Kineococcus sp. NBC_00420: one gene and its partners. The protein of the gene in region 1 interacts with the protein of each later gene in a pairwise test. Links are inferred from orthologs where the notes say so. Each region holds a gene or a part of one and is shown in the gene's direction. Other genes may lie near its edges. The genes, in order: dnaE, OG218_RS04770, OG218_RS17035 and rplL.

Region 1 (8,643 bases):
AGCAGGTCGTGTCCGAGGCGGAAGCCCGCCGCGACCGCACGCTGGGTGAGCTCGAGGGCCGCAAGCACGCCCTCGAAGGCGTCATCCACGAGCTGCACGGCCGGGAGACGACCTACCGCGAGCAGCTCGAGCAGTTCATCGCGACCCAGCTCGAGGACCTGCGTCGTGTCGCGCGCGTCGTTCCCGACGACGCGGTCATCCGCTGACCCAGTCGCACCGGCCCGACAGCCGCCGCTCCCCGTGACCCGGGGGTCGGCGGCTGTCGTCGTTCCCGCGTCGTTCCGATGTCGTGACACTCCGTGATCACCGTCCGGACCGGCCGAACAGTCGAATTTCGGCGACTTTCCGTTTCCGGTTGCTTACGGAGGGTGATAGTCCCTAGTGTCTCCCGCACGCGGCAACGGCCGCCGCGCTCGACGAGGGGGGACCACCATGCACGGGGTGTCTGCAGGAACCGCGACCGCGGGAGCGTCCACGGGGATCACCGGACGGGCCGTCCGCGCCGCTGCGGTGCGTGAGTTGCCGGTCAAGGACTCCGAGGAGGCCTGGACCCCGGCCGAGCTCGACGAGGTCCGCGCGGAACTCCAGAGCGAGATCGACCGCCTCACCCACCAGCTCGACGACGCCAACTCGTCCTTCTCCGCGCTGGTCCGTTCCGGCGGCGAGGGGGCCGGCGACGACCAGGTCGACCACGGTGCCACCACGGCCGGTCGCGAGCACGAGATGACGATCGCCAACAACGCCCGTGACCTGCTCGAGCAGACCCAGCGCGCACTGGTCCGCATGGGTTCGGGGGTCTTCGGCGTGTGCGAGTCCTGCAGCGGCCCCGTGGGCAAGGCGCGCCTGCAGGCCTTCCCGCGCGTCACCCAGTGCATGACCTGCAAGTCCCGCGCCGAACGCCGCTGAGCCTCCCCGGTCCGTGAGCCGGCCGGGCGACCGGCGGGATCGCGGACCGGGAGGGGGAGCGGGGCGTGGGAGACTGAGGTCGCCATGACCGATGCCTCTCGATCCCCGGAGCCGTCCCCCCCGGGGACCGACGCCCGGCGCCCCCGCCGCACGCTGTGGACCTTCCTCGTCTGGGTGGTCGTCTTCGCCCTCGACCAGGTCACCAAGGTCCTCGCCGTCGCGAACCTCGAACCCGGTGTGGTGCAGCCCTTCGTCGGCAAGGTGTTGCAGTTCCACCTGATCCGCAACCCCGGAGCGGCGTTCAGCTTCGCCACCGGCAGCACCTGGATCTTCACCGTCCTCGCCGCGGCGGTCGTCGTCGTGGTCGTGCGGTTGTCCCGCAAGCTGCGCAGCACCGCCTGGGCCCTGGCCTTCGGCTTCCTGCTCGCCGGCGCCACCGGCAACCTCGCCGACCGGCTGCTGCGCGAACCCGGGTTCGCCCGCGGGCACGTCGTGGACTTCCTGCAGCTGCCGCACTGGCCGATCTTCAACGTCGCGGACTCGAGCATCTGCGTCGCGGCCGTCCTCATCGCCATCCTCGCGATCCGCGGGGTGGGCCTCGACGGCACCCGCGAGACGCGCCCCGAGAAAGCGGCGAACGATGCCTGAACAGCGCAGTCTCCCGGTCCCCGACGGTCTCGAGGGGGAGCGCGTCGACGCGGGCCTGTCCCGACTCCTCGGGTTCTCCCGCACCCGCGCCGCCGAGATCGCGGCCACCGGTGGGGTCCTGCTCGACGGCCGCGCCGTCGGCAAGTCCGACCGCCTCACCGCCGGGTCCTGGCTCGAGGTCGAGGTGCCCGACCCGGTCGGCGCACCGACCGCCGTGGCCGAGGTGATCGACGGGCTGACCATCGTGCACGACGACGACGACCTCGTCGTCGTCGACAAGCCCGTCGGGGTGGCGGCCCACCCCAGCCCCGGCTGGACCGGCCCGACCGTCGTCGGCGGGCTGATGGGCGCGGGGTACACCATCGCCACGTCGGGATCGGCGGAACGCCAAGGGGTCGTGCACCGCCTCGACGTCGGCACGTCGGGTCTGATGGTGGTCGCCAAGAGCGAGCACGCCTACTCCGCCCTGAAGCGCGCCTTCAAGGAGCGGACGGTCGAGAAGGTCTACCACGCGCTCGTCCAGGGCCACCCCGACCCGTTGCGCGGCACCATCGACGCCCCCATCGGTCGCCACCCCGGGGGGACCTACAAGTTCGCGGTCATGGCCGAGGGCAAACCGTCCGTCACCCACTACGAGGTGATGGAGGCCTTCCGTTCCGCCGCGCTCTGCGAGGTGCACCTGGAGACGGGGCGCACCCACCAGATCCGTGTTCACTTCTCCGCGCTGCGCCACCCCTGCGTCGGGGACATGAGCTACGGCGCCGACCCGACGCTCGCGGCCCGTCTCGGCCTGCAGCGCCAGTGGCTGCACGCCGTCCGGCTCGGTTTCGAGCACCCGGGGACGGGCCGGCCCGTCGAGTTCACGAGCAGCTACCCGCTCGACCTGGCCACCGCCCTGGAGCGCCTCGCCGACTGAGGCGCGGACGTGTGTCGGGTCGGGTCCGTGTCCGGGCCGGCACTTACCATCGACAGGCACGGCCAGGCGCCCACCCGGCCGGCCGACCCACCTGGAGGCGCACCCCCATGGCATCCGGTTCGTCCAGCGGCGACTCCTTCGCCCACCTGCACGTCCACACCGAGTACTCGATGCTGGACGGTGCGGCCAAGGTGGACGACCTGTTCCGCACCGCCGCGGAGATGGGGATGCCGGCGGTCGCGACGACCGACCACGGCTTCGTCTTCGGCGCCTACGACTTCTGGAAGACCGCCAAGAAGCACGGGGTCAAGGCGATCATCGGGGTCGAGGCCTACCTCACGCCGGGCACCGCCCGCCAGGACAAGACCCGCGTGAAGTGGGGCGACCCCAACGGCCGCTCCGGCGACGACGTCTCCGGTGCCGGGTCCTACACCCACATGACGATGCTGGCCGAGAACACCGCCGGCATGCACAACCTCTTCAAGATGAGCAGCCTGGCCAGCCTCGAGGGCTTCCTCTACAAGCCCCGCATGGACCGCGAGCTGCTCTCGAAGTACTCCTCCGGGCTCATCGCGACGACGGGATGCCCCTCGGGTGAGGTCCAGACCCGGTTGCGGCTCGGTCAGTACGACGAGGCCCGCAAGGCCGCCGCGGAGTACCGCGACATCTTCGGCAAGGACAACTTCTTCTGCGAGCTGATGGACCACGGCCTCGACATCGAGCGCCGCGTCCAGGACGACCTGCTGAAGCTCGCGAAGGACCTCGACCTGCCGCTGCTGGCCACCAACGACCTGCACTACACCAAGGCCGAGGACTTCAAGGCGCACGAGGCGCTGCTCTGCGTGCAGTCCGGCTCGACGCTGGCCGACCCGAAGCGCTTCAAGTTCGACGCCGACGAGTTCTACCTCAAGAGCCCCGCGGAGATGCGCCACGTGTGGCGCGACCACCCCGAGGCCTGCGACAACACCCTCCTCATCGCCGAGCGCTGCGACGTCTCCTTCACCGAGTCGACCGGTGCCTACATGCCGCGCTTCCCCTGCCCCGAGGGGGAGAACGAGGAGAGCTGGTTCATCAAGGAGGTCTGGACCGGGCTGGCGCACCGCTACCCGGGCGGCATCCCCGACGACGTCCGCGCGCAGGCGGAGTACGAGATCGAGGTCATCGTCTCCAAGGGGTACCCCGGGTACTTCCTCGTCGTCGCCGACTTCATCAACTGGTCCAAGGAGAACGGCATCCGGGTCGGGCCGGGCCGTGGCTCGGGCGCGGGGTCGATGGCCGCGTACGCCATGGGGATCACCGACCTGGACCCGTTGCGCCACGGTCTGTTCTTCGAGCGCTTCCTCAACCCCGAGCGCATGTCCATGCCCGACTTCGACGTCGACTTCGACGAACGTCGCCGCGGTGAGGTCATCCAGTACGTCGTCGAGAAGTACGGCACCGACCGCGTCGCGCAGATCGTCACCTACGGCACGATCAAGGCCAAGCAGGCCGTCAAGGACTCCTCGCGCGTCCTCGGGTTCCCCTTCTCCATGGGCGACCGGATCACCAAGACGATGCCGCCGGCCGTGATGGGCAAGGACATCCCGCTGGCCGGGATCTTCGACCCCAACCACAAGCGGTACTCCGAGGCGGGGGAGTTCCGCGAGCTCTACAAGTCCGACCCCGAGGTCGTGAAGGTCGTCGACACCGCGCGTGGTCTCGAGGGTCTGAAGCGCCAGTGGGGCGTGCACGCGGCCGGCGTCATCATGTCCTCGGACCCCTTGATCGACCTGATCCCGATCATGAAGCGCGAAGCCGACGGCGCGATCATCACCCAGTTCGACTACCCGACGTGCGAGACGCTCGGGCTGGTCAAGATGGACTTCCTCGGCCTGCGCAACCTCACGATCCTCGACGACGCGTTGAAGAACGTCATCGCCAACGGCAAGGACCCCGTCGACCTCGACGCCCTCGAGCTCGACGACCCGGCGACGTTCGAACTGCTCGGCCGTGGCGACACGCTCGGGGTGTTCCAGTTCGACGGCGGCCCGATGCGCTCGCTGCTGCGCCTCATGCGCCCCGACAACTTCGAGGACATCTCCGCCGTCGGTGCGCTGTACCGCCCGGGACCGATGGGGGCGGGCTCGCACACCGCCTACGCCCGGCGCAAGAACGGCCAGGAGCCGATCACCCCGATCCACCCCGAGCTCGAGGAACCCCTCAAGGAGATCCTCGGCACGACCTACGGCCTGATCGTGTACCAGGAGCAGGTCATGTCGATCGCGCAGAAGGTCGCCGGGTACTCCCTCGGCAGCGCCGACCTGCTGCGCCGCGCGATGGGCAAGAAGAAGCGCGAGGTCCTCGACGCCGAGTACGTCGGCTTCGAGAAGGGGATGCTGGACAACGGGTTCTCCACGGAGTGCGTCAAGGCGCTCTGGGACATCCTGGTCCCGTTCTCCGACTACGCCTTCAACAAGGCGCACTCGGCGGCCTACGGCCTGGTCTCCTACTGGACGGGCTACCTCAAGGCCAACTACCCGGCGGAGTACATGGCCGCCGTCCTCACCTCGGTGCGCGACGACAAGGACAAGTCGGCGCTGTACCTCAACGAGTGCCGTCGCATGGGCATCCAGGTGCTCCCGCCGGACGTCAACGAGTCGAGCGCGAACTTCACCGCGGTCGGTACCGACATCCGCTTCGGGCTCACCGCGATCCGCAACGTCGGCGCCAACGTCGTCGACGGGATCGTCGAGGCCCGCCAGGCGAAGGGCCGCTTCGAGTCGTTCACCGACTTCCTCACCAAGGTCCCCGCGGTCGTCTGCAACAAGCGGACCATCGAGTCCCTCATCAAGGCCGGGTCCTTCGACTCCCTCGGCCACGTCCGTCGCGCGCTGGTCGCCACGCACGAGGACGCCGTGGACGCCGTCGTCGGAGTCAAGCGCAACGAGGCCATCGGCCAGTTCGACCTCTTCGCCGGGCTCGGCGGTGACGACGACGGGGCCAGCGGGTTCCAGGTCGAGATCCCCGACATCCCCGAGTGGGAGAAGGCCGAACTCCTCGCCCACGAACGGCAGATGCTCGGCCTCTACGTCTCCGACCACCCCCTCTTCGGGCTGGAGCGGTTGCTGGCCAATGCCTCCGACATGTCCATCTCGTCCCTGCTGGAGGACGAGTCCCGTCCCGACGGGTCGCAGATCACCATCGCGGGGATGATCACCGGCCTGCAGCGCAAGACGACCAAGCAGGGCAACTACTGGGCCATCGTCACCGTCGAGGACCTCGCCGGGGCCATCGAGTGCCTGTTCTTCCCCCAGTCCTACATGGACGTCGCGCAGTTGCTCGCCGAGGACCTCGTCGTCGTCGTGAAGGGCCGGTTGAACCGTCGGGACGAGGTCCCCACGATCTACGCCTCCGGCCTCACCGTGCCCGACATCTCCAGCACGGACGGGGTTCCGGTGACGGTCACCCTGCCCACCGCGAAGTGCACCGCGCCCGTCGTGGAGCAGCTCAAGACGGTCCTCGAGACCCACAAGGGGTCCACGGAGGTCCGGTTGCGCCTCACCCGCAGCGGCGGCGGGGCCGGCACGCTCATGCGTCTCGACGACTCGCTGCGGGTGACGCCCAGCCCGGCGTTGTTCGGTGACCTCAAGCAACTCCTCGGCCCGGCGTGCCTGGTGTGAGCACGACCCTCCCCGGTGCTGCGCAGCGGTCGGGCCGCCTCCCGCTGGTGCTGCTCTTCGGGCAGGCGGTGCTGGGGCTCGTGGTCGGCGTGGTGTGGTGGGCCGTCACCCGCCACCCGGCGACGTGGATGGTGGGGGAGCCCGTCGTCACCTCGACGTCGGTGTACCCGATCGCCCGGGACGGGGTGTTCTCCGTCCTCACCGGCCTCGTCGGCCTGGCCGCCGGGATCGTCGTCGTCCGCCGCGCCGGGGAGAGGCCCCTCGTCCTCTTCGCGACGGCGCTGGCCGGGGCCGTCGCCGGTGCCCTGCTGGCCGCCGGCCTCGCCACCTCGCTGCCCCCCACGAACACCGAGAACGCCGCGCACGTCACCCTGCAGGCGTGGGTCGCGCTGCTCGTGCAGCCCTTCGTCGTCGCCGCCGTCGTGGCGCTGACCACGTTGGTCCAGTCCCTGCTCGACTGGACCAGGACACCCTGACGACGAGCCTCACCGGTGTCCCGCTCGTCCACGGGCTCGTCGACACCCCGTGCGGGGTCGACGTCGTTCACCGGCTGATCGCGGCCACCGTCGCCGCCGTCGCGGCCACCAGGTCCGCGGGAGCCAGCTCCACCTGCAGCCCGCGCCGTCCGGCGCTCATGAGGACCGTCTCGTACGACTCCGCGCTCTCGTCCACGAACGTGGCCAGAGCGGTCTTCTGCCCCAGCGGGCTGATCCCGCCGACGACGTAGCCGCTGCTGCGCTGCGCCCGGCCCGGATCGGCCATGACGGCCTTCTTGCCGCCGGCCGCGCTCGCGAGCGCCTTGAGGTCCAGCATCCCGGCGACGGGCACCACGGCGCAGACCAGCCGGCCGTCGACGTCGGCGAGCAGCGTCTTGAAGACCCGGTGCTCGTCGACGTCCACCCCGGCGGCCTGCAGGGCACGGACGGCCTCGTCCCCGAAACCGTCGTGCGCCTCGTGGTCGTAGGGGTGCAGGGTGTGTACGACTCCGCGCTCGTTCAGCAGCCTGAGCGCGGGCGTGCCGGAGTCGGCGTTCTTCCTGGCCACGGCGCCGGAGTCAGTTGGGGTTCGCGGGGAGGTCCGGCAGCTCCGTCGCGGGAACCGCGCCGAAGGTCTCGACCAACGCGATCTCCTGCTTCAGCACGGCGAGTTCGGTGCGCAGCCGGGTCGCGGTGTCGGGTGCCTCGAGGAGGGCCTGGCGCTGGTCCAGGGACAGGACCATCGCGGCCGCGACCAGGTAGGACATGACGCGCGGGTCCTCCGGCGCCTCGGCGCCGCCGATGTCCAGCACCTCGCGGTACTCCTCGAAGCGGCGGGCGACGGCCGCCGAGAGAAGCTGCAGACCGCCCTCGTCCTCGTCGTCCTCGGTGTCGTCGTCCCCGAACGGCTCGACGAGCCCCGTCAGGTACGGCGTCCCCGCGGACTCGTCGATCCCGACGACCTTGAACCGGCTGGCGCCGACGGTGACCAGCTCGTAGCGGCCGTCCTCGGTCTCGGTCACCTCGCGCAGCAGGGCGACGCAGCCCACCTCGTGCAGGGCCTGCGCGTTGCCCTCGCCGACCTCGTGCCCCGCCTTGATCGCCACGACCCCGAAACCGCGGACGGCGTCCTCGTCCTCGGCGCCCGCCACCAGGTCCTGCACGAGCAGCCGGTAGCGGGGTTCGAAGACGTTCAGGGGCAGCACGAGTCCGGGGAAGAGGACGCTTCCCAGCGGGAACAGCGGAAGACGTTGCGGCACGCGGCCACCCTACGGCCCACGCGCTCTAGACTGACCCACCGTGACGCCCCCCCTGCTGGCCCGCACCGACCTGCGCGGAACGACCCTCGACGCCATGGCGCTGCGGTCGATCGTCCCGCGCGCCGACGTCGACGTGGCCGCCGCCATCGCGACCGTCGCCCCGATCTGCGAGGACGTGCGCACCCGCGGCGTCCCTGCCCTCCTCGAGCTCACCGAACGCTTCGACGGCGTCGCCATCACCGACGTCCGGGTCCCGGCCCGGGCCCTGACCGACGCGCTGGCGGCCCTCGACCCGCAGGTGCGGGCCGGGCTGGAGGAGTCGATCCGGCGGGCGCGGCTGGTGCACGACGACCAGCGCCGCACCGACACCACGACGCAGGTCGCGCCCGGCGGCACCGTCACCGAACGCTGGATCCCCGTCGGGCGGGTCGGGCTCTACGTCCCGGGCGGGCGCGCGGTCTACCCCTCCAGCGTGGTCATGAACGTCGTCCCGGCCCAGGCCGCCGGGGTCGCCTCCATCGCCGTCACCACCCCGGCGCAGAAGGAGTTCGGCGGCTCCGCGCACCCGACGATCCTGGCCGCCTGCGCGCTGCTGGGCGTCGAGGAGGTCTACACCGTGGGTGGGGCCCAGGCCATCGCGATGTTCGCCTACGGCGCCCGTGACGCCGAGGGGACCGTCGTCGTCGCGCCCGTGGACGTCGTCACCGGTCCGGGCAACATCTACGTCGCCTCCGCCAAGCGCTACGTCCAGGGCGTCGTCGGCATCGACTCCGAGGCCG
Region 2 (7,355 bases), 3.9 Mb from region 1 along the record:
ACGATCTCGGCCGTCGAGAGGTTGCGGGTCAGACCCGCCTGACCGGTGGCGCAGAACGGGCAGTTCATCCCGCAGCCGGCCTGGCTGGAGATGCAGATGGTGTCGCGGTTCTTGTAGCGCATGAGGACGGACTCGACGAGGGCACCGTCGTGCATCCGGTAGAGCGACTTGATCGTCTTGCCGGCGTCGGCGGTGAGCGTGCGGATCGGCGTCAGCACCGTCGGCAGCAGCGCCGCCGCGATCCGGTCGCGGCTCGCGGCCGGGAGGTCCGTCATCTTCGCCGGGTCGTCCTCGAGGCGCTCGAACCACTGCGTGGCGAGCTGCTTGCCGCGGAACGCCTTCTCCCCCAGCTCCACCATCGCCGGGCCGCGTTCCTCGGGTTCGAGGTCGACGAAGTGGCGCGGCGGCTTGCCGCGGCGGGGGGCGGCCATCACCAGCTTGCCGGGGCCGGCAGGCGCCAGGGGCAGCGGTTCACGGGTGGGGGCATCCGGAGGAGTCGTCATCGTGACTCCATGGTAAGGGCCCGCAGGTGTCGTCGACGCGCTCAGGCCGGGACGAGCCAGAGCAGCAGCAGGTAGACCACCGGCGCCGCCGGCAGCAGCGAGTCGAGGCGGTCCATGACCCCGCCGTGACCGGGCAGCAGCGTGCCCATGTCCTTGATGCCGAGGTCGCGCTTGAGCATCGACTCGGACAGGTCGCCGAGGATCGCGACGGCGACGGTGACGACCCCGAGCAGGACCCCGCCCCACCACGGCCCGCCCAGCGCCAACGGCAGGGCGATCGCCCCGGCGAGGGCACCGACGACGACGGAGCCGGCCGTCCCCTCCCACGACTTCTTCGGGCTCACCGACGGCGCCATGGGGTGCTTGCCCCACAGGACCCCCGCCGCGTAGCCACCCACGTCGCTGGCCACCACGAGGATGACGAAGACGAGAACCCGCCAGGGCCCCTGGTCGGCGGCCAGCATGAGCATCGCGAAACCGGCCAGCAGCGGGCCGTAGCTGACGATGAAGATGCCGCCGGCGACGTCGCGCACGGCGGGGACGGTGGTCACCGCCCCGTGGTCGCCGCCGTCACCGAGCAGGCGGTAGACGATGACGGCGAAGACCGTGAGCGCGTAGGCCACGAACAACGTCTCGCCCCCGCCGAGGTAGGCCCCCGGCACCATGGCCAGGGTGCCCGCCACGGGGGGCAGGACCGGGACCCGCAGGTGGCGCGCGCGGAACGCCCGCACCACCTCGACGCAGCCGTAGAGCACCGCGACGCTGGTGAAGACGACGAACGCCTCACGCCGGATGAACAGGCTGGCCACGACCACGGCACCGAGGCCGACGCCGATGCCGATGGCGGCGGGCAGGTTGCGGCCCGCCCGCCGGGGAGCCCTGGGAGGGTGGGGGGTCCCCGTCGTCGGGGTCCCCGTCGTCTCGCCCGTCACGTCGCGCCTCGCGTCCCCGTCGCTCAGACGGCGAGCAGTTCGGCTTCCTTGTTCTTCAGCAGGTCGTCGACGGCGTCGACGTGGCGCTTGGTGACCGACTCGAGTTCCTTCTCCGCCCGCGCGACCTCGTCCTCGCCGGCCTCACCGTCCTTGACGATGCGGTCCAGCTCCTCCTTGGCCCGACGGCGCACGTTGCGCAGCGAGACGCGGGCGTCCTCGGCCTTGGTGCGCGCGATCTTGATGTAGTCCTTGCGGCGTTCCTCGGTCAGCTGCGGCAGCACGATCCGGATGACGTTGCCGTCGTTGCCCGGGTTCACCCCGAGGTCGGAGTTGCGCAGGGCCTTCTCGATCTCGGTCATCGCCGCCCGGTCGAAGGGGGTGATGAGCACCGAGCGCGCCTCGGGGATCTGGAAGCTGGCCAGCTGCTGCAGCGGGGTCGGCGCACCGTAGTAGTCGACCATGATCTTGTGGAACATCGCCGCGTTGGCCCGGCCCGTCCGGATGGCACCGAAGTCGCCCTTGGCGACTTCGATCGCCTTTTCCATCTTCTCCTCGGCCTCGAGGAGCGTGTCGTCGATCACGGGTGGTCCCTTTCGTCCTGCGTCCGGCGCGTGCTGTCCGCCTGTGGTGCCGTCGATCCGCCCGGCGGGCTCAGTCGGCGATCACCTGCGTGCCGATCCTCTCACCCCGCAGGGCGCGCGCCACGCCCTGGCCCTCCATCCCGAAGACCATCATCGGGAGGCGGTTGTCCATGCAGAGGCTGAAGGCCGTCTGGTCGATGACGCGCAGGTTCTTGCGCATCGCCTCGGCGTAGCTGATCGTGTCGATCTTGGTGGCGTTCGGGTCGGTGCGCGGGTCGCCCGTGTAGACACCGTCGACACCGTTCTTCGCCATGAGGACCACGTCGGCGCGGACCTCCAGCGCCCGCTGGGCGGCGACGGTGTCGGTGGAGAAGTAGGGCATGCCGGCACCCGCGCCGAAGATCACGACGCGGCCCTTCTCCATGTGCCGGATCGCGCGGCGCGGGATGTACGGCTCGGCGACCTGACCCATCGTGATGGCCGTCTGGACGCGCGTGGAGACGTCCTGCTGCTCGAGGAAGTCCTGCAGGGCCAGGGCGTTCATCACGGTGCCGAGCATGCCCATGTAGTCGGCACGGCTGCGTTCCATCCCGCGCTGGGACAGCTCCGCGCCGCGGAAGAAGTTGCCGCCACCGACGACGATGGCGACCTGCACCCCCTGCTTGACGGGCCCGGCGATCTCGCGGGCCACCTCGGAGATGACGTCGGGGTCGACACCGACCTGACCGTTGCCGAAGAACTCGCCCGAGAGCTTGAGGAGCACCCGTCGGTAGGCCGGGCGCGGTTGCACGGTGCCGGCTTCGAGGTCGACGGTCAGGCTCGGCTCGCTCACGCGGTGGCTCCTCGGGGGGTGCAGGGGTCGGTCGGCGGTGTCGGGGCAGTCTGCCCCAGACGCGGTGCGCGGGTCACGCTCAGTGACCCGCCACTGGTCCGGACGGGACGCCCGGACGCGCGAACGGGGCGGGGAGACCCGACTCTCGTCGGGCTCCCCGCCCCGTCCACGTCACTGCGGTGGTGCTCAGGCGCCGGCGCGGAAGCGCGCGAACGACGTGACGTTCACGCCCGCCGCGGCCAGCAGCTTGGTGATCGTCGTCTTCGGGTCCTTCGCGAACGGCTGCTCCAGCAGGACGTTGTCCTTGAAGAAGCTGTTCACGCGACCCTCGATGATCTTCGGCAGGGCGGCCTCGGGCTTGTTCTCCGCCCGCGAGGTCTCCTCGGCGATGCGGCGCTCGCTCTCGACCTTCTCGGCCGGGACCTCGTCGCGGGTGAGGTAGACCGGGCTCATGGCCGCGGCGTGCATCGCCACGTCCTTGCCGACCTCCTCGTTGGCCCCGTCGAGGGCCACGAGCACACCGATCGTCGGCGGCAGGTCGCTCGCCGTGCGGTGCAGGTAGGCGGAGACGTGCGTGCCCTCCACGCGGGCCACGCGGGCCAGGACGATCTTCTCGCCCATCGTCGCGTTGGCCTCGTCGAGGACCACCTGCACGCTCTTGCCGTCCAGCTCCGAGGCCAGCAGCGACTCGGCGTCGGTGGCCTTGACGGCCACGGCCTGGTCGAGCACCTGCTGGGCGAGGGCGACGAAGCCGGCGCTCTTGGCGACGAAGTCCGTCTCGCAGTTGAGCTGGACCATGACGCCGAGACCGGTCTCGGTGTGCACGACGACCAGACCGTTGGAGGCGTCGCGGTCCTCGCGCTTGGCGACGCCCTTCTGGCCCTTGATGCGGAGCAGCTCGATGGCCTTCTCGACGTCGCCCTCGGACTCCACGAGCGCGTTCTTGCAGTCGAGCATGCCCGCGCCGGTCTTCTCGCGCAGCGCCTTGACGTCAGCGGCGGTGTACGCAGCCACGGTCGTTCCTCTCGTCGTCCATCGGGGTTCTCGGGTGGAGCGGACGCGCGGACGCCCCGGGCCTCACGGCCCGGGGCGTCACCACAGGCGTCCTGTGTCAGGTGCTGCGGGCCTCAGGCCTGGGCAGCGGCTTCGGCGGGCTCGGCCGCAGCGTCGGCCTCGGGGGCAGCGTCGGCCTCGGGGGCGGCGTCGACCTCGGGCGCTTCGGCAGCGACCTCGGCCGGCTGGCCCTCGGCGGCTTCGGCCTCGGCGGCCTCCGGAGCGGTGGAGGCCTCGGCGGTGGCCGTGGACTCGGAGCCACCGGACTGCTCACCCTCGCTGCCGGCGAGCAGGTCCTGCTCCCAGGCCGCGAGCGGCTCGGTGTCGGACTCCGACTTGCCACCGTGGCGGACCTGCAGGCCCGCAGCGACGGCGTCGGCGATGACGCGGGTCAGCAGCGTGACGGAACGGATCGCGTCGTCGTTGCCGGGGATGCGGTAGTCGACGTCGTCGGGGTCGCAGTTGGAGTCGAGGATCGCGACGACGGGGATGTTCAGCTTCTTCGCCTCGTCGACGGCGAGGTGCTCCTTGTTGGTGTCGACGATCCACACCGCGGAGGGGACCTTGGTCATGTCGCGGATGCCGCCGAGGGTCTTGGTCAGCTTGGCGTACTCGCGGCTCAGGACCAGCAGTTCCTTCTTCGTGAGGCCGGAGGCGGCCACGTCGTCGAAGTCGACCTCTTCGAGCTCACGCATGCGCGCGATCCGCTTGGAGACGGTCTGGAAGTTGGTCAGCATCCCGCCGAGCCAGCGCTGGTTCACGAAGGGCATGCCCACGCGGGCGGCCTGCTCCGCGATGGACTCCTGAGCCTGCTTCTTGGTGCCGATGAAGAGGATGGAACCGCCGTGGGCGACGGTCTCCTTCACGAAGTCGTAGGCGCGGTCGATGAACGACAGCGACTGCTGCAGGTCGATGATGTAGATGCCGTTGCGCTCCGTGAAGAGGAAGCGCTTCATCTTGGGGTTCCAGCGGCGGGTCTGGTGTCCGAAGTGCACACCGGACTCGAGCAGCTGGCGCATCGTCACGACGGCCATGGGTGGTCCTCCTCGTGTCGGCCCCGCTCGGGGCCGATCGGTTCGTCCGCAGCGTGCCGGTCGGCTCGCCGCGCCTGGTCCTCGTGGCGCACCCCACCACCCGGTGGACCGGGTGGACCGAAAGGGTGCTTCCCCCTGCGTCGGAGCAGGGAGCGGGGACGCGATGTCACCCTGGACGCGGCACCGAGGTCGGGAGTCCGAGGACTCCGCTGCCACGGAGCGCGTACCGGGTGCCCCCGTAGTCTACGACGCGTGAGCACTGGTCTCGACCGCGGCGCGTCGGCGCCCTCCCCGGCCCCCGCGACGACTCCGGCGGGGAGTCCCGTGGTCTCCCGCATGCGACGTTTCGGGCCGACGATCTTCGCCGAGATGTCCGCGCTCGCGGTGCGCACCGGGGCGGTCAACCTGGGGCAGGGCTTCCCCGACTCCGACGGCCCCGCCTCGATCCTCGACGACGCCGTCACCGCGATCCGCTCGGGCCACAACCAGTACCCGCCGGGCATCGGCGTCCCCGCGCTGCTCGAGGCGGTCGCCGAGCACCAGCGCCGCTTCTACGGGCTCGCCCTCGACCCCACGTCGGAGGTCCTGGTCACCGCCGGGGCCACCGAGGCGGTCGCCGCGAGCCTGCTGGCGCTGTGCGAACCCGGCGACGAGGTCGTGGTGCTCGAACCGACCTACGACTCCTACGCCGCCGTCATCGCCCTCGCCGGGGCCGTGCAGCGCTCGGTGCCCCTCCTCCCCGGTCCCGACGGGTTCGTCCTCGACCGCGACGGGCTGCGGTCGGCGTTCTCCGAGCGCACGAGGGTCGTCCTGCTGAACACCCCGCACAACCCGACCGGGGCGGTGCTCTCCGCCGAGGAGGTCGCGGCCGTCGCCGCCCTGGCCGTCGAGTTCGACGCCGTCGTCGTGACCGACGAGGTGTACGAGCACCTGGTCTTCGACGGCCGCGTCCACGTCCCCGTGGCGACCCTGCCGGGGATGGCCGAGCGGACGCTGACGGTGTCCTCGGCGGGGAAGACGTTCTCCGTGACGGGCTGGAAGGTCGGCTGGGTCAGCGGCCCGGCGCCGCTGGTCGCCGCGGTCCGCACCGTCAAGCAGTTCCTCACCTACGTCAACGCCGGCCCGTTCCAGCCGGCGGTCGCGGCGGCGCTGGCACTGCCGGACTCCTTCTACTCCGAGCTCGCCGGCGACCTGCAACGGCGGCGCGACCTGCTCGTCGCCGGGCTGCGCTCGGCCGGGTTCGCGGTGTCCGTCCCGGCCGGGACGTACTTCGTCGTCGCCGACCCGCGACCCCTCGGTCACTCCGACGGCACCGCGCTGTGCCGCGAACTCCCCCACCTGGCCGGGGTCGTGGGGGTCCCCGTGTCGGCGTTCTGCGAACCGGGGAGCGTTGCCGCGCAGGCCGTCGAGCCGCTGGTCCGGTTCACGTTCTGCAAGTCCGACGCGGTGCTGGAGGAAGCCTGCGACCGGCTGCAGGCCCTGCGCTCGCGGTGAGCCTGCGCGAGACGCTGCGGGCGGAACGGGCCGACGCGGCGGTGCGGGCGGCCGGGCTGGAGCGAGAGCTCGCCAGTGCGCTGGAGGCGGCCGCCGAGGGCACGGCCGACGACGAGCACGACCCCGAGGGCTCGACGACGGCGTTCGAGCGGGCTCAGGTCGCGGCCGTGCTGGCGCAGGTGCGCGAGCGCCTCGACGCCCTCGACGACGCGCTCGCACGGGTCGGGGACCCGGGGTTCGGCACCTGCGCGGTCTGCGGGCGGGCGATCGCCCCGGAACGGCTCGCGGCCCGGCCGTGGACCACGACGTGCGTGGAGTGCGCCGGACGACGGTGACGACGACCCGTGCACAGGGTCGCGCCGTCCACAGACCACGCCCGGCCGGTCCGCCGGGACGCTCGACGGGGTGCTCGGCGGGTGAGGCTGTCCCGGTGCTGCCCTCCGCCGTCCCGACCGGTCTCGTCGCGTTCGCCTCGGCGGTGGGGCTGGCCGGGGGGATGGCCGGGGTGGTGGTGACCACCGTCCCCGCACCGGCGTCCCCGCCGACGACGCTCGCGGTCGTCGGGTCCTGGGTGTGGCCGGTGGAGCCGCCGCGGGTGCTGCGGGAGTTCGAGCACGTCGGTCGCTACGAGGCGGGTCATCGCGGGGTCGACCTCGCCGCGTCCCCCGGCCAGCCGGTCGTCGCCGTCGACGGCGGGACGGTCACGTTCGCCGGGTCGGTGGCCGGCCGGGAGGTCGTGGTGGTGCTGCACGCCGACGGACTCCGGACGACCTACGAACCCCTCGCCCCACTGGTGTCGAGCGGGGACGGGGTCAGGGCCGGTCAACCGCTGGGGACGCTGTCGGGGCCGGCGCACTGCGCGACCGACTGCCTGCACCTCGGCCTGCGCGACGGTGACCGCTACCTGGACCCGCTGGGCCGGTTGC
Region 3 (7,445 bases), 1.4 Mb from region 1 along the record:
GACGAAGGCCCGCCCCCGGATGTCCGGGAACGGGCCTCGTGCGGCGGAGGATAGGGGATTTGAACCCCTGAGGGCGTTAACCCAACACGCTTTCCAAGCGTGCGCCATAGGCCACTAGGCGAATCCTCCAGTGCCACCAGCGTAGCCGACGGTGACCCGTGCTTCCGACCGGGGCGGGCGGCGGAGGGCGGTTGGACCGCGTCGCGATCGTCTCGTACAGTGATCTGCAGACCCCTCGTGCGGCGTCATCCCGCTGAACCCCCCCAGGGCCGGAAGGCAGCAAGGGTAGGTGGGCCCTGGCGGGTGTGCGGGGGGTCCCTCATCTCCTCCGCCGGACCGGTCCCCCGTGTCCGGACCGCGGGTTAGCCTCGTCCCCGTGACGACCGCGCTGTACCGCCGCTACCGGCCCGAGACGTTCGAGCAGGTCATCGGCCAGGAGCACGTCACCGCTCCGCTGATGCAGGCGTTGAGCAAGGGCCGGATCACGCACGCGTACCTCTTCTCGGGGCCGCGGGGGTGCGGCAAGACGACGAGCGCGCGGATCCTGGCGCGCTGCCTGAACTGCGCGCAGGGCCCGACGGCGACCCCTTGCGGCACCTGCGACTCCTGCCAGGACCTCGCCAACGGCGGGCCGGGCAGCATCGACGTCGTCGAGATCGACGCGGCCAGCCACAACGGGGTCGACGACGCCCGCGACCTGCGCGAACGGGTCTCCTTCGCCCCCGCCCGGGACCGGTTCAAGGTCTACATCCTCGACGAGGCCCACATGGTCACGGCGGCGGGCTTCAACGCGCTGCTGAAGACCGTCGAGGAACCCCCGCCGCACGTGAAGTTCATCTTCGCGACGACGGAACCGGACAAGGTCCTCACGACCATCCGCTCGCGCACCCACCACTACCCCTTCCGCCTCGTCCCCCCGGGCCGGTTGACGCCCTACCTGGGGGAACTCGCCGAGCGCGAGGGGGTCCAGATCGGCAAGGGCGTGCTGCCGCTCGTCGTGCGCGCGGGCGGCGGATCCGTGCGCGACACCCTGTCGGTGCTCGACCAGCTCATCGCCGGGGCCGGGGACGACGGCGTCACCTACGACATCGCGGTGAGCCTGTTGGGCTACACCCACGCCTCGTTGCTCGACGACGTCGTCGAGGCCATCGCCGCCGGCGACGGCGCGACGGTGTTCCGCGCCGTCGAGAAGGTCGTCGACACCGGCCAGGAACCCCGTCGCTTCGCTGACGACCTGCTGCAACGGCTGCGGGACCTGGTGATCGTCGCCGCCGTGGGTGATTCCGCGGCCGACGCGCTCGCCGTGCCCGAGGACGCCCTGGAGCGGTTGAAGGCGCAGGCCTCCCACCTCGGACGGGCCGAGCTCTCCCGCGCGGCCGACGTCGTCGCCGCCGGGCTGGAACAGATGACGGGGGCGACCTCGCCCCGCCTGCAGCTGGAACTCCTGTGCGCGCGGCTGCTGCTGCCGGGGGTCGACGCCGACGGCGGGATCGGTGCGCGGATGGACCGGATGGAACGCCGGTTCAGCGCCGGGGTCCCGGTGGCGACCGCGCCGGCCCCCCGGGGCGAACCCGACCCCGTGCGCGCCCCCGAACCGGTCCGCGCGGAACCCGTGCGCGCCCCCGAACCCGCTCGCGCGGAACCCGCTCGCCCCGAACCCGTCGCCGCCCCGGTGGAACCGGCGCCCGAACGCCCTGCCGCTCAGGAGCGGCCGCCCGCAGACGCGTGGCCCGCCGCCCGGACCCCCGGCGAGGCGCCTGCCCGGGCCGAGGCCCCGACCCCCGAACCCGCCGGTGCCCAGGCCCCCGTCGCCGACGCCGCCCCGAGCGGTGGCAGCGAGGTCGAGACGGTCCGGCGGTTGTGGACCGACGTCCTCGACAAGCTGAAGTCGATGAAGCGGGTCACCTGGGCGCTGGTCTCGGAGAGCGCCCGGGTCGAGGACCACCGCAACGGGGTCCTCGTCCTGCAGTTCAAGACCCCCGGCCTGGCCCAGACCTTCAGCAGCGGCAACCACGCGGGGTTCGTGGCCGAGGCCCTCATCCAGGTGACGGGGATCGAGGCCCGGGTGCAGGCCGCCGGGGCCACCGGTGGCGGTGGCGAGTCCGGCGGCGGTCGCGGTCAGGCCCGTCCGGCCCGCGGCGGCTGGTCGACGCCGAACCGTCAGCAGCAGGCCCCCGCCCAGCCCGCCCAGCGTCCGGCCCCGCAGCAGGCACCCGCCCAGCAGGCTGCGCCGCAGCCCGTCGCCCGGGCGACCCCGGACCCGGTCAGTCCCCCGCCCGGGACCTCGGCTCCCGCGCCGAGTGGCGGCGGCAACGCCTACTACGACGACGTCCCGCCGCCCGAGGAACCCCTCGAGGACCCGGGCGAGGAACAGCTCTCCCGTCCCAGTCGACGCGCGATGGTCGCCGCGGCGGCCGCCCCGCCGCCCGAGCCGACGCCGCCCGCCCCGGTGGAGGAGGACACCCCCAGCCGCGACGACGAGGACGCCGAGGAGGACTCCCAGCTCGTCGGCACGGCGGTCGTCGAGCAGATCCTCGGCGGGAAGATCATCTCCACCGACGAGAGGTGACCGGCGGTGTCGTCGCGGGCACGTAGTCTCGACGGGTGTACGAAGGAGTCGTCCAGGACCTGATCGACGAGCTCGGTCGCCTCCCCGGCGTGGGACCGAAGAGCGCGCAGCGCATCGCCTTCCACCTGCTCGCCGCCGACGCCGGTGACGTGAAGCGGCTGGCCGACGTCCTGACGGAGGTCAAGAGCAAGGTCCGGTTCTGCGAGGTCTGCGGGAACGTCGCGCAGGAACAGCTGTGCCGGGTCTGCCGCGACCCCCGTCGCGACCCCACGGTCATCTGCGTCGTCGAGGAGTCCAAGGACGTCGTCGCGATCGAGCGGACCCGGGAGTTCCGGGGTCGCTACCACGTGCTGGGGGGCGCGATCAGTCCCATGGAGGGCATCGGTCCCGACGACCTGCGCATGCGGGAGCTGCTGTCCCGCTTGTCCGACGGCACGGTCACCGAGACGATCATCGCGACCGACCCGAACCTGGAGGGGGAGGCGACCGCGACGTACCTGGCGCGGTTGCTGAAGCCGATGGGTCTGAGGGTCACGAGACTCGCCTCCGGCCTGCCGGTGGGCGGGGACCTGGAGTACGCAGACGAAGTGACCCTTGGACGAGCGTTCGCTGGACGGAGGTCCCTCGATGGCTGAGCAGCACCCCGCACCCGAGACCGTGAGCGACGAGCTCGCGGAACTCGCCGCCACCACGGCCGCGGACGCCCGCGCTTACCTCTCGACCGTCACCGAGGTCGCGACCGGGCGGATGGACTCGACCGCGCTCTCGGTCCTGCTCCTCGCCGTGAGCCAGGCGCTCGTGAGCGGCGCCCGCCTCGGCGCGGTCGCCGACGTCGTCCCGTCGCGGCGCTACGAACCCGACGCCGGCCCGGACCCGGACGTCGACCCCGTCCGCGCGGGGCTCGCGAACGTCCTGGAGGGTCTCGACGACTACGCCGACGTCGTCGACCCGCTGACCGACGCCAAGCTCGTCCGCGGGGCGCTGTCCGACGACCTCGCCAGCGTCGCCGCCGACCTCGAGCACGGCCTGCGCCACCACGAACGCGGTGACGTCACCGAGGCGCTGTGGTGGTGGCAGTTCTCCTACCTCTCCTCCTGGGGGCTGCGGGCCACCGCGGCGCTGCGCGTCCTGCAGTCGCTGCTGGCCCACCTGCGCCTCGACGTGGACTCCGAGACGGTCTCCGACGCGGAGTTCGACGCACTCCACCCCTGAGGGGCGTCCTCGGGTGGACACCGTGCACAGCTGCGGGACGGCGGGCTGGGCACGGCCCGGAGCACGGCAGGACGTTCCGTAGAATCGTCCGTCGTGGCTCTCGTGGTGCAGAAGTACGGCGGTTCCTCGGTCGCTGACGCCGAGGGGATCAAGCGTGTCGCGAAGCGGATCGCCGCGACGAAGCGCGCCGGCCACGAGGTCGTCGTCGTGGTCTCGGCGATGGGCGACACCACCGACAACCTCATCGACCTCGCCGAACAGGTCAGCCCCCGCCCGCCCGCCCGCGAGCTGGACATGCTGCTGACCTCGGGCGAGCGGATCTCGATGGCGGTCCTGGCCATGGCGATCTCCAACCTCGGGCTGGAGGCGCGCTCCTTCACCGGTTCCCAGGCCGGGGTCATCACCGACTCCTCGCACGGGCGGGCCCGCATCATCGACGTCACGCCCGGTCGCATCCGCGCCGCGCTCGACGAGGGTTCCATCGCGATCGTCGCCGGGTTCCAGGGCGTCAGCCAGGACACCAAGGACATCACCACCCTCGGTCGCGGTGGGTCCGACACCACCGCCGTCGCGCTCGCGGCGGCGTTGAAGGCCGACGTCTGCGAGATCTACACCGACGTCGACGGCGTCTACACCGCCGACCCGCGCATCGTCCCGACGGCCCGGAAGATCAACCGGATCGCGACGGAGGAGATGCTGGAGATGGCCGCCAACGGCGCCAAGATCCTCATGCTCCGCTGCGTGGAGTACGCGCGGAACTACGACCTCCCCATCCACGTGCGCAGCTCCTTCAGCCCGCACGAGGGGACCTGGGTCACCGACTCCCCCGTCCCCGCCGCCTTCAGCACCCACCGAACCGGGGAGGAACCCGTGGAACAGCCGATCATCTCCGGTGTCGCGCACGATCGCAGCGAAGCCAAGATCACCGTCGTGGGGGTCCCGGACAACCCGGGCACCGCCGCGGCGATCTTCAAGGCCGTCGCGCAGGCCGAGATCAACATCGACATGATCGTGCAGAACGTCGCCGCCGGGGCGTCGGGGCGCACGGACATCTCGTTCACGCTGCCCAAGGCCGAGGGGTCGACGGCGATCGCCGCGCTGGACAAGGCGCAGGCCGCGATCGGCTTCGAGCGCGTCGAGTACGACGACCAGATCGGCAAGGTCTCGCTGATCGGCGTCGGGATGCGGTCGCACCCGGGGGTCTCCGCGACGTTCTTCGAGGCGCTGGGCACCGAGGCCATCAACATGGAGATGATCTCGACCTCGGAGATCCGCATCTCGGTGGTCACCCGCCTCGACCAGCTCGATGACGCCGTGCGCGCGATCCACACCGCGTTCGGCCTCGACGGGGAAGCAGAAGCCGTGGTCTACGGAGGTACCGGACGATGACATCCAACGGGAGTCGCAAACCCACCCTCGCCGTCGTCGGGGCCACCGGCGCCGTCGGCACCGTCATGCTCGGGATCCTCTCCGAGCGCCCCGACGTGTGGGGCGAGATCCGTCTCGTCGCCTCCGCCCGCTCCGCCGGCAAGGTCCTGCGGGTCCGCGGCGAGGACGTCGTCGTGCGTGAACTCACCCCCGAGGTCTTCGACGGGGTCGACGTCGCCATGTTCGACGTCCCCGACGAGGTCTCCGCGGTGTGGGCGCCGATCGCCGCCGAGCGCGGCGCCGTCGCCGTCGACAACTCCGGCGCGTTCCGGATGGACGACGAGGTCCCCCTCGTGGTCCCCGAGGTCAACGGCGCGGCCGCGCGGAACCGCCACAAGGGCATCATCGCGAACCCGAACTGCACGACGCTGACGATGATGGACGCCCTCGGCGCCCTGCACGAGGAGTGGCAGCTCACCGAACTCGTCGTCGCCAGCTACCAGGCGGCCTCGGGCGCCGGGCAGCCCGGCGTGGACCGCCTCTACGACGAGCTCGAGGTCGTCGCGGGCGAGCGCACCCTCGGCTCCACGGCCGGCGACACCGCCGCGGCGATCTCCACCAAGCTCGGTGACGACTCCCCGTTCCCGACCCACCTCGCCCTCAACGTGATCCCCGTCGCGGGCTCGCTCAAGGACGGCGGCTGGACGAGCGAGGAGCTCAAGGTCCGCAACGAGTCCCGCAAGATCCTCGGGATCCCCGACCTGAAGGTCTCCGCGACCTGCGTCCGGGTGCCGGTGCAGACCACGCACTCCCTCGCGGTGCACGCGACGTTCGCGCGGCCCGTGTCGGTGGCCGAGGCGACCGCGAAGCTCGAAGCCGCCCCGAGCGTCGAGGTGCAGGACGACCTCGCGAACGGGATCTTCCCGACCCCGGCCAACACCGTGGGCGGCGACCCGACCGTCGTCGGCCGCATCCGGCAGGCGCTGGACTTCCCGAACACCCTCGACCTCTTCGTCTGCGGCGACAACCTCCGCAAGGGCGCCGCGCTGAACACCGCGCAGATCGCCGAGCTCATCGCGCGGGAACTCACCACCTGACCCCGCACGACGAAGGGCCCGTCCGGATCACCGGACGGGCCCTTCCCGTTCGGGGTGACGCAGGCCTAGTAGTGGGGGAACCCCAGGCTCCGGTTGTGCTCCTTGCAGGCGCTGTACCCGGTGATCGCCGACACCACGAAGGCCACGATCCAGATCGGCACCGTGATGAGCAACGAGAACCCCAGGGTGACCGAGGCGAGGATCGCCGAGAGCGGCGCGCAGACCACCTGGGCGATGATCAGCGCCACCCCCAGCCCGACCTGCCCGGCGTAGCAGTTCCCCGCGCCGAGCCAGAGGAACGAGAAGAGCACCGCCAACCCGGGCGTCTTGACCGGCACGACGACGACCCGGTTCTGCGGTGGGTACGGCTGGGGGTACGGCTGGGGGTAGGGCTGTTGGTAGGGCTGCATCCCGGCGTTCGGCGGCGGCGCCGGTTGCCAGGGCTGCTGCGCGTGCGGGTCCTGCCACGAACTGCCGTCCTCCGACGGGCCCTGCTGATACCCGCTCACGTGCTCCCCCTCGATCGCCCCGACCGACATCCTGACAGGGGGTGACGTTGCGTGTCTGCCCCCGGAGGTGGCGGAGCCCCCGTGATCCAGCAGACTCAGGTCGTGACCGAACGATCAGCGCGCCTGCGCCTGCCCGCCGGGCGCCCGGTGTCGCCGTTGCGCGCCATCGCGCTGCGCCTGGGGCTGGCCCTGCTGCTCGTCGTGGTCTGCTGGGTGGTCGTCTACCTCGAACGCGGCGGCTACCGCGACGGCGTCGACGGGTCGCTCTCGTCCCTGGACGCGCTGTACTACACGACCGTCACGCTCTCCACGACCGGCTACGGCGACATCGTCCCGGTGAGCGACAGCGCCCGGCTGGTCAACGCGCTGTTCGTGACCCCGGTCCGCATCCTGTTCGTCGTCATCCTCGTCGGCACCACGATCCAGGCGCTCACCGAGCGCTCCCGCAAGGAGATCCGCCTCGCGCGGTGGAGGGCCCGCATGCGCGACCACGTCATCGTCCTGGGCTACGGAACGAAGGGGCGCAACGCCGTCCGCGAGCTGCGGTTGAAGGGCCTGCCGGCCGACCGCGTCCTCGTCGTCGACCGCAGCCCCACCGCCACGGCCGACGCCGGCCGCGACGGCTACCTCAGCGTCACCGGCGACGTGACCCGTTCGGAGACGCTGGTGACGGCGCTCGCCGACCGCGCC
Region 4 (2,715 bases), 1.2 Mb from region 1 along the record:
GCCCGGGCGTGCCGGTCGACCCCGCGCTGACCCGCAACCTCACCGGGGAGGCGACCGTCAACTGACGCGTCGCTGAACCACCCCGCAGGGGCGGGATCCCGTTCCGGGGTCCCGCCCCTGCGTCGTGCGGTCAGGACCACCCGTCCACGGCGTGTAGTCTTGTCCAGTACCGAAGACCGCCGGTCGCTACCCACACCTCTGGTGCAGAACCTCTGGTGCTGGTAGCTGAAGGCCCCGCAGTGCGGGCGACCTGCGCAGGTGAGCAAGAGCTTCGATCGTGGCCCTGGTGGCCGCCCTCCGACGCCCCGCGCACCTGCGCCGGGGCGTTTCGTGCTTTCGGGGTCGACCGGTTTCCCCCGAGACGAGGAAGGAGGGCACACATGCCGAAGCCCAGGAACATCGCCGCCGTGAAGCAACTCACGGCTCTGTTCCAGGAGTCCAACGCCGCGGTGCTCACCGAGTACCGGGGGTTGTCCGTCGCGCAGCTCACGAACCTGCGGACGGCGCTGGGTCCTGACACGACCTACGCGGTCCTGAAGAACACGCTGACCAGCATCGCCGCGAAGGAGGCCGGAGTCACGGCCTTCGAGGGGCAGCTGTCCGGCCCCTCCGCGATCGCCTTCATCACCGGTGACCCGGTGGAGGCGGCCAAGGGTCTGCGTGACTTCGCCAAGGCCAACCCCCAGCTGATCGTCAAGAGCGGCGTGCTCGACGGCCGCGCGATCAGCGCCGACGACGTCAAGGCCCTGGCCGACCTGGAGTCCCGCGAGGTTCTCCTCTCCAAGGTCGCCGGTGTCCTCAAGGCCACCCAGTCGAAGGCCGCGTCGCTGTTCCAGGCGCCGCTGTCCAAGACCGTCCGCACCGTGGAAGCGTTGCGGGAGAAGCAGGCTGCGGGCGCCCCCGCAGAGGCTGCTGCGGACGAGGCCCCCGTGGCCGAGACCGTGGACGCCTGAGCTCCCAGCTCCCACCCCCCTGCCCGCGCAGCGAACCGCGGGACCCACACACTCAGGAAGGACCGCCCTCATGGCGAAGCTCAGCACCGACGAGCTGCTCGACGCGTTCAAGGAACTCACCCTCATCGAGCTCTCCGAGTTCGTGAAGAAGTTCGAGGAGACCTTCGACGTCACCGCCGCCGCCCCCGTGGCGATGGCCGGTGGCCCGGTCGCCGGCGCGCCGGCCGAGGCTGCTGAAGAGCAGTCCGAGTTCGACGTCATCCTCGAGGCCGCTGGTGACAAGAAGATCGGTGTCATCAAGGAGGTCCGCGCGCTGACCTCCCTCGGCCTCAAGGAGGCCAAGGACCTCGTCGACGGTGCCCCCAAGCCCGTCCTCGAGAAGGTCGCCAAGGACGCTGCCGAGAAGGCCAAGGCCCAGCTCGAAGCCGCTGGCGCCACCGTCACCCTCAAGTGACCCCCGCCCGGGGCTGACCCGGGTCGCTACGCCCCAGGGGCGGTCGGACCTCGGTCCGGCCGCCCCTGCGGCGTTCCCGGACGACTTCCGGGGCCGGTTCGGCGAGTTGCCCACACGCCCGGGGGGTCGCCTTGACGCGGACGCGTCGGGGGGACATCCTCATCTCGGTCGTCAACACGACCGCCTGCTCGTCCCGACACCGTCGTCGGGGCCGACGTCGCCGTCGGGGGGCTCGCGGTCACCGGCGCGCGGCGCCCGGATCGCCAGATCCGGGGGTTGGACAGTCGTGCCCATCGGGGGTACTCTGCTGTTTTGCGCTGCCCAGAGTCATATAGCCGGTCGTCGCCGTGGGAACGACCGAGCGGGGCGGGTAGTGCACAGAGTTCGCAGGCCCGTGGAAGGACCACTCTTGGCTGCCTCGCTTCCAGCGTCCGCACCGAACCGCACGTACATCGGCAACAAGGCACCGCGCACGATCTCCGGTCGATACTCCTTCGGCAAGATCCACGAACCACTGGAGGTCCCCGACCTCCTCGCGCTCCAGACGGACAGCTTCGACTGGCTGCTCGGCAACAAGCGTTGGCAGGACCGGGTCGAGGCCTCCACCAACGGTGGGCTCGCCGTCCCGACGACCTCCGGTCTGGAGGAGATCTTCGAAGAGATCTCCCCGATCGAGGACTTCTCGGGCTCCATGTCGCTGTCGTTCCGCGACCACCGCTTCGAGCCGCCGAAGTACTCCCTCGACGACTGCAAGGAGCGCGACCTCACCTACTCCGCGCCCCTGTTCGTCACGGCGGAGTTCATCAACGGCAACACCGGTGAGATCAAGTCGCAGACCGTCTTCATGGGTGACTTCCCGCTCATGACCGAGCGCGGCACCTTCGTCATCAACGGCACCGAGCGCGTCGTCGTGTCGCAGCTGGTCCGTTCGCCGGGCATCTACTTCGAGCGCGTGCCGGACAAGACGTCCGACCGCGACACCTGGACCGCGAAGATCATCCCTTCGCGCGGTGCCTGGCTCGAGTTCGAGATCGACAAGCGCGACACCGTCGGCGTCCGCGTCGACCGCAAGCGCAAGCAGTCGGTCACGGTCCTGATGAAGGCCCTGGGCTGGAGCGAGTCCCAGATCCGCGAGGAGTTCGCCGACTACGAGTCGATGATCTCCACGCTGGAGAAGGACCACACCTCGGGCGTCGAGGACGCGCTGCTGGACATCTACCGCAAGCTGCGCCCGGGTGAACCGCCGACGCAGGAGGCCGCGCGCAACCTGCTCGACAACCTGTACTTCAACCCCAAGCGCTACGACCT

What was found.
Region 2: the proteins of dnaE (region 1) and OG218_RS04770 interact in binary tests that used the Escherichia coli proteins (3 or more experiments, as listed by UniProt). The link is inferred for Kineococcus sp. NBC_00420 from one-to-one orthologs.
Region 3: the proteins of dnaE (region 1) and OG218_RS17035 interact in binary tests that used the Escherichia coli proteins (3 or more experiments, as listed by UniProt). The link is inferred for Kineococcus sp. NBC_00420 from one-to-one orthologs.
Region 4: the proteins of dnaE (region 1) and rplL interact in binary tests that used the Escherichia coli proteins (3 or more experiments, as listed by UniProt). The link is inferred for Kineococcus sp. NBC_00420 from one-to-one orthologs.

What each region holds. Positions count from the first base shown.
Region 1 is NZ_CP107930.1:4,879,954-4,888,596, forward strand. The notes cover bases 2,219-6,329. They hold dnaE (DNA polymerase III subunit alpha), read left to right. Parts: upstream 2,219-2,577; coding sequence 2,578-6,129; downstream 6,130-6,329. Other genes in these bases: OG218_RS23850 (RluA family pseudouridine synthase), read left to right, coding at 2,219-2,470; OG218_RS23860 (hypothetical protein), read left to right, coding at 6,126-6,329. Outside these bases: OG218_RS23835 (DivIVA domain-containing protein), read left to right, coding at 1-206; OG218_RS23840 (TraR/DksA family transcriptional regulator), read left to right, coding at 433-906; lspA (signal peptidase II), read left to right, coding at 991-1,554; more of OG218_RS23850, read left to right, coding at 1,547-2,218; more of OG218_RS23860, read left to right, coding at 6,330-6,605; ybaK (Cys-tRNA(Pro) deacylase), read right to left, coding at 6,673-7,173; OG218_RS23870 (LON peptidase substrate-binding domain-containing protein), read right to left, coding at 7,184-7,864; hisD (histidinol dehydrogenase), read left to right, coding at 7,917-8,643. UniProt on the Escherichia coli protein: DNA polymerase III is a complex, multichain enzyme responsible for most of the replicative synthesis in bacteria. This DNA polymerase also exhibits 3' to 5' exonuclease activity. The alpha chain is the DNA polymerase catalytic subunit.
Region 2 is NZ_CP107930.1:963,524-970,878, forward strand. What follows is about bases 4,528-7,350. They hold OG218_RS04770 (pyridoxal phosphate-dependent aminotransferase), read left to right. Parts: upstream 4,528-5,271; coding sequence 5,272-6,429; downstream 6,430-7,350. Other genes in these bases: rpsB (30S ribosomal protein S2), read right to left, coding at 4,528-4,935; OG218_RS04775 (TraR/DksA family transcriptional regulator), read left to right, coding at 6,426-6,764; OG218_RS04780 (murein hydrolase activator EnvC family protein), read left to right, coding at 6,860-7,350. In the rest of the region: 23S rRNA (adenine(2503)-C(2))-methyltransferase RlmN, read right to left, coding at 1-503; OG218_RS04745 (phosphatidate cytidylyltransferase), read right to left, coding at 545-1,435; frr (ribosome recycling factor), read right to left, coding at 1,459-2,016; pyrH (UMP kinase), read right to left, coding at 2,087-2,848; tsf (translation elongation factor Ts), read right to left, coding at 3,035-3,862; more of rpsB, read right to left, coding at 3,976-4,527; more of OG218_RS04780, read left to right, coding at 7,351-7,355. UniProt on the Escherichia coli protein: Shows aminotransferase activity with methionine and histidine as substrates, and to a lesser extent also with phenylalanine.
Region 3 is NZ_CP107930.1:3,456,523-3,463,967, reverse strand. What follows is about bases 60-2,972. They hold OG218_RS17035 (DNA polymerase III subunit gamma and tau), read left to right. Parts: upstream 60-376; coding sequence 377-2,569; downstream 2,570-2,972. Other genes in these bases: recR (recombination mediator RecR), read left to right, coding at 2,605-2,972. In the rest of the region: more of recR, read left to right, coding at 2,973-3,204; OG218_RS17025 (DUF5063 domain-containing protein), read left to right, coding at 3,197-3,781; OG218_RS17020 (aspartate kinase), read left to right, coding at 3,875-5,170; OG218_RS17015 (aspartate-semialdehyde dehydrogenase), read left to right, coding at 5,167-6,246; OG218_RS17010 (hypothetical protein), read right to left, coding at 6,312-6,755; OG218_RS17005 (potassium channel family protein), read left to right, coding at 6,858-7,445. UniProt on the Escherichia coli protein: Part of the beta sliding clamp loading complex, which hydrolyzes ATP to load the beta clamp onto primed DNA to form the DNA replication pre-initiation complex.
Region 4 is NZ_CP107930.1:3,685,532-3,688,246, forward strand. It holds rplL (50S ribosomal protein L7/L12), read left to right. Parts: upstream 1-1,023; coding sequence 1,024-1,407; downstream 1,408-2,715. Other genes in the region: rplA (50S ribosomal protein L1), read left to right, coding at 1-65; rplJ (50S ribosomal protein L10), read left to right, coding at 381-953; rpoB (DNA-directed RNA polymerase subunit beta), read left to right, coding at 1,817-2,715. UniProt on the Escherichia coli protein: The binding site for several of the GTPase factors involved in protein synthesis (IF-2, EF-Tu, EF-G and RF3). Is thus essential for accurate translation.